DNA from 2 places in the Photobacterium sp. GB-50 genome. Region 2 is predicted to be linked to the other one. Evidence: predicted binding sites of a transcription regulator. Region 2 holds the regulator's gene; the other holds the start of a gene.

Region 1 (3,219 bases), on a different contig from region 2:
CACTGGGTGTTGAGTTTCTTTATCTAAAAAGTAGCCTTGCCCTTGTTGTGACTGCTCTAAAATATGCTGAATGTGTGCGGCTGTCGCCGTTGCCATCGTCGACTCATAATCGCCCTTGGTAATAGGCTTACCATCGAGGCTATCTTGCAACCAGAACGTGAGCGCGTGTTGTTGTTCGCCGTTTAGCCACCAGCTACGATCTGGTGCTTTCGGACTATGACCAACAGGGTCAAACGTAATATCTTGATCATAAATAAACGGGCTATTAGGGGTATCAAAGACACTATTTACCGACGCAATCATATCTGCCGTTGAACGCCAGTTGGTACCTAATGTGTAATGATCTTGAACCTGACGACGGGCTTGAATATAAGTAAAAATATCTGCCCCACGAAACGCATAAATCGCCTGCTTAGGATCACCGATCATAAACAATCCGCATTCAGGGTGATCGTGATACACCGAACTGAAGATACCGTACTGCAAGGGGTCGGTATCTTGGAATTCGTCGATCATCGCAACTGGATATTGGCTGCGGATCTTACTTGCCAGTAGATCATCTTGATCGTTGTCGATCGCAGCGCCTAACTGCGTTAAGAGATCATCAAACGATAACCACCCTTTATGGGCTTTTGCCTCCGCCAGTAAAATACGACAATGTTCAATCGCGTGCGCTAATAAGGGATCGCGTAATGTCGCTGGGTTATCAAGTAAATCTGCAACCGCAACAAATACCGCATGCTGTGGTGCTTCACCTTTCGGGGTTTTAGTGATCAGTTCCTGTTGGTGAAACTTCTCTAATTTATCCGGTAATTCATAATTCTCAGTCGATTGATTGGCCCATTCATTCACTTGAGCGAGCCACGTTGGTAGGCTCTTTTTGGTATAGCTACGTTTATTCACGTCTGAATTGGCAATTAACGCTTCTAAATCAGCGAAGTGCTGTTTCCATAATGCTTTAAATTCATTAATGCGTTCGATATTTTGCTGATGTAACTGCTCTAAACTTGCCGTCATAGCCGCTACAGAAAGTTTAACGGGAGCACCTGTTAAACTATTGCCAATATCTTTTAATAGCGCATGCGGCGATGACCATAAATCACGGATCTGACAAGCAAGCGCTCGTGGTAACTGATAGAAATGACTACGCCAGTAATCCGCAACCACCAAGTTCTTCAATTGGCTTTCATCGGTGACAAATTCATTGTTGAAACGACAGCCTGATTCAAACGCGTTTTGAGTCAACATTCGCTGACAAAAACCATGGATGGTATAAATAGCCGCTTCATCCATTTGACGTTCAGCTTGCAGTAAAATATTGGCTGCCGCTTTATGATCGGGATACTCTTGCAGTAACGGGGCTATAACGGGATCGCCACTCACACCACGACTAAACGCTAAACGCGCATCGTGAATACGGCCACGAATACGATCGCGAAGCTCTGCCGTTGCCGCTTCGGTAAAAGTCACCACCAGTATTTGATCAACCGTTAATTCAACAGCATGACGCGTTTCTGCATTACCATGACCGAGTAATAGACGCAGGTATAAACTGGCAATAGTAAATGTTTTGCCCGTACCGGCAGATGCTTCAATTAAACGTGTACCATGCAATGGAAAGGCCATTGGCTGCAAAATATTGGTTTGCGTTTGTACCGTCATGATTTTACTTGTCCCATATCGTAAAACTCGATCACTCCAATGATCCCTTGAAGCTCAAGGTGATCTTGCTCACATCACTACTGTGATCAAACACTTATAAGCGAATATTGAGCGATCAAATCTTGTTATATTCTAATATTGTGAGAACTTACTCACGGTTTGTATTACAGCGGTTGGTTAGTATCAGCGCCAGAAACTTGGTCACCTCTGGACCGGTGGCCGTACAGCAAGCACCCTACAACTAATAATGATTTGCTGGCGGCCACACTACCCCTTATTCCGGCTTTACTTCTTCACTATTTAATACTGCAGCCTGTAGTACTTTCAGTGCCAACACATAGCTATTCTGTGCAAGTTCATCATTCCAATGTGTCCATACTCGATTGATGTATTCATCCGCGCCTTCACCTGCAAAGAAGTAACCATCGTTAAAACAATCTGCCATTTTGCTGTAGGCTTTCTCGATGGTTTGTTCATCGTCTTTCCAGTTACCTTGCTTATCAACACACGCTTGAATACCTGCATGTGCTGTTTTCGGAAAATACGCTAAAGGTTGATTCAAACCTTGGTAATACAACTCGATAAGCTCTTGTAAATAACCTTGTGCTTTACTCGCTTCGATCGCATTAATGACAAGGTGCTTATCGGTACCAATAATATGTGTTTTCTGGTTCAATTCTGGCTGGCTAATCGCTAAACATAAGTGATCACACCAAGCCGCGAGTAAATCTACCGAGCGCACTTTACCACTACGAAAACGCATTAAACCTGATTGATAGCGCTGTTTCAGCCAACCTTGAAGTAATACGGCATGACCATTTATCGTTAGTGTTATTGCCACTTCCTGATCATCTAATGGCGCATGAATTAATGGCTCAATCTGGCTAACTAACTCACGTACTGCTAGACGACTGGCATCTAAATCAATATCACCAAATGCCGCTACAGGTAACTTGCCCGCTGCTTTTTGCTCTTGAGCGAAATGACTGAAGATCTGATCCGGATCTTTATTGGTCATTTGAGCATCAAGCAATAATGCTAATAGCTCATCTTTAACGTGATAACTTTCAAGATGATTCAGCACAAACGGTTCATCATCTTCCAATAATCCCATTGGCGGCTCAAAGTAGACTTTCAGACGACGGTTAAAGAAATAACGTACCGGTAAACGCCAGAAACGCTGCAACTCAGCAAGCTCTAATACTTGTTGTTGATCATCGGCAATCGGTTCTGGAGGAAGTTCACCTAATTGGAAAGGTTGGCTCGCTTGCCCTTCACGAGCAGCAGCGGGTAGCCATTCAATGGCATAACTGCTATTACTCCCGATAAAAGCACTCGGACTAAATGGCACTAAGGGATGGTGCTCAATCAGTTTTTGTTTAATGTTTTCGGCTGATTGATCGACAGGAAGAGATTCATCCCCCTCTAAGCAATAACCTTGCTGACAATATTCCACCAGCTCACTGACTAGCACAGACGCAATTTTTTCTGCGTTGTCTTGAATTGAGCGACCCACGTAGCTGATATATAAGGTTTCTTGCGCTGATAATAATGCTT
Region 2 (3,219 bases):
GAGCCTGCACCGTTTATGGGGCCTCAAATCTCCCGCCAAGCCGCAGACAATATTGTGCAAACTCAACGACAATTAGTATCGCTTGGTGGCGAAGTATTGGTAGAGGCAAAGCGCGGACAGGGAGCGGTGGTTACACCTGGGATCGTTGATGTTACGAATATCGAAAATTTACCCGATGAAGAATACTTTGGCCCATTATTGCAGGTAGTGCGTTATCAAGATCTTGCTCAAGCCGTGTGTCTTGCGAACGACACCCGTTATGGCTTATCAGCCGGGCTTGTATCAACCGATGATAGTGAATGGCAATATTTTATTGATCATATTCGCGCGGGGGTTGTAAATCGTAATCGCCAGTTAACGGGAGCGAGTGGAGATGCACCGTTTGGTGGCCCAGGAGCATCTGGTAATTTACGCCCAAGTGCTTACTACGCTGCTGATTATTGTGCTTACCCAATGGCATCAATGGAAGGTGAGGCAACATGCTTACCTGAGCAGTTATCTCCGGGTATTTCACTCTGAGACTAATAGGTTCACTGTATTACTTACAGTAAGGATTGTGCAGCATGGAACAATTATTTACCGCGTTATGGCAAGATTATACTCAGCGATTATGCCCTTCAGCGCTGAATATTCGGCAATTACTTACCGAAGATGCGCCACTTAGAAATGATCATATTGCGTTGCGTACTTTTGCACTACCGAAATGTGGTTTAGCAAGATTAGCGGCCCCTTTTATTGCGGTAGGTTATAAACCCAAAGGTCGATATCATTTCAAAGCGAAAAAGTTATATGCAGAGCACTTTGAACATCCCGATCCTGCTGCGCCTAAAGTATTTATTAGTGAACTGCAATTAGGATTATGTTCAACAGAGTTACAAACAGAAGTACGTCAGCTTGTCGATCAAGTTGATGATGCTTATTTTGCTGATCCTGCTTTTCTTTCTCAAGGTAAACCATGGCAATTAAGCCGTGATAGTTATCAGTTTTTAAATGCAGAAAGTGAATATGCAGGGTGGGTGGCAGCGCATGGTTTTGGTGCTAATCATTTTACTATTGATATTAATCAGCTTGAGCAATTTAATGAAATTTCTGAAGTGAACCATTTTCTCGAATCAAGTGGTTTTGACATTAATCAGGCGGGAGGTGCGGTAAAAGGCGATCCTACTGTGATGTTAGAGCAATCAGCAACCATGGCTGATAAAGTCATGGTCACGTTTTCTGATGGTGAGATGTTGGTCTCTGGCGGATTTTATGAGTTTGCTAAACGTTATTTACAGCCTGATGGTGAGATTTATACCGGATTTGTTGAAGCTTCGGCAGATAAGATCTTTGAAAGTACTTATAACTCTTGAACAGTGTAAACAAGGCAATAAAAAGCAGCCAATTGGCTGCTTTTTTTTAAATCTGTTAATTATCGAGGGGCGATCCCCAAATACCACTGTCTTCAACAGGACAGCGACGTAAACCTGTTTGCTGTTCTAAATAACAACGACGGTCACTAAAGCCTGTCATCTCAATAGTTGTAGGTTGAGGAGCGATAGCACCAGGTACAGTGGTGTAGCTATTCGGGGCAAAACGTTCAATATCCATATAAAAACCAAAAAAAGATGAACTCCATTCATTGCTTGAATTTAGCATTTAATTTGAGCAATACAAATTAATTAATGGCATTAATGACACACTTTTTAAAGGTATTTATGGGGGGATTATTAATCAATAAGAAATAAAAAAGCCGCAACAGTGTGCGGCTTTTTTCGTACGGTTAAAGACGTTAAAAATTAACGCGTACCGTAAACAACAATCGTCTTACCGTGAGCAGAGATAAGGTTCTGCTCTTCAAGCATTTTCAGAATACGACCCACTGTTTCACGAGAACAGCCAACAATTTGACCGATTTCTTGACGAGTGATCTTAATCTGCATGCCATCAGGGTGCGTCATTGCATCTGGTTGTTTTGCAAGATTTAGCAATGTCTGTGCGATACGACCTGTAACGTCTAAGAATGCCAAATCACCTACTTTCTGGCTTGTCACTTGTAGGCGACTTGCCATTTGAGCAGATAAGCGCATCAGAATATCAGGGTTAACCTGAATTAACTGACGGAATTTTTTGAATGAAATTTCTGCTACTTCACAAGGACTTTTCGCACGAACCCAAGCAGTACGCTCTTGATCTTCTTCGAATAAGCCAAGCTCACCAATAAAGTCACCTTGGTTTAGGTAAGAAAGGATCATCTCCTTACCTTCTTCATCCTTGATTAGTACAGCAACAGAACCCTTCACAATGTAGTACAACGTTTCTGCTTTCTCACCTGCGTGGATCAGCGTACTTTTCGATGGGTACTTGTGAATATGACAATGGGAAAGAAACCACTCTAAAGTTGGATCTGTTTGCGGTTTACCTGGAACCATATTACTAACTTCCTCTGCATTTGTTGCCCAACAGCATTGGTTTCTTTTCTAACTTTTATCACGAGAAAAAAAACTGCCTACTGATAGGGTATCCATTCAGCCGCTGGGCTGCAAGCTAACTTGAATAAGTTAGAGTGTATCCTTTTTCTGCGCCTTTTTCTTGATATTGATCTAGTAGATTCGTTCATTTCATATGGATAACTGTGCACAGGATCACAATGCGGCGAGATAATTTTAAGTGGTGCGATAAGTAATGATTATTACGACGATTTTTAGAGAGGAAAAAAGTTGTTATTAAGGCGGAGAATTAGGATTTACATTCATTATTTAATCAATAAGACTAGAGACAATTATTGGGCGTTTGAATAAGGATTAAGCGATGCAGTCCCGAGTAAAATGGGTAGAAGATATGACTTTTTTAGGTCAATCTAGCTCCGGTCATAGTGTAGTCATGGATGGTAATGGAGGGGATAAAGCTCCAAGTCCAATGGAATTGGTATTAATGGCGGCGGGAGGGTGTAGCTCAGTAGATGTTGTCAGTGGTTTACAATCCCAAGCGCAAAATATTGTGGGTTGTGAGGTTCTTATTTCAGCTGAGCGTCGAGAGCAAGCGCCACGTTTGTTTACCGCAGCCAATTTGCATTTTATTGTTTCAGGTTTTGATTTAAATGAAACCTTAGTGGCTAACACCATTGCTGATTCTTTAGAGAAATATTGCTCTGTATGCTTGATGATTGCTGAAAAGGTTAAGTTGACTCATTCGTATGAAATCATCACTGCTTAATAATGATTGAGATGAAAAAGGTTG

The links. The regulator CRP, encoded in region 2, controls carbon source genes, mostly activating them, when cyclic AMP is high. The targets are predictions, from matches to a motif close to TGTGANNNNNNTCACA.
Region 1: a site for CRP is predicted at 1,721-1,736, ahead of recB (exodeoxyribonuclease V subunit beta). Genes of this name have one in related genera too.

What each region holds. Positions count from the first base shown of each region.
Region 1 covers NZ_PYNX01000015.1:11,906-15,124, reverse strand. Annotated here, with positions in the region: gene recB (exodeoxyribonuclease V subunit beta) at 1-1,662, opposite strand, end outside; gene recC (exodeoxyribonuclease V subunit gamma) at 1,937-3,219, opposite strand, start outside.
Region 2 covers NZ_PYNX01000009.1:17,933-21,151, reverse strand. Annotated here, with positions in the region: gene astD (succinylglutamate-semialdehyde dehydrogenase) at 1-519, shown strand, start outside; gene C9J41_RS12760 (DUF1338 domain-containing protein) at 564-1,352, shown strand; gene C9J41_RS12755 (hypothetical protein) at 1,408-1,590, opposite strand; gene crp (cAMP-activated global transcriptional regulator CRP) at 1,779-2,411, opposite strand; gene C9J41_RS12745 (OsmC family protein) at 2,791-3,195, shown strand.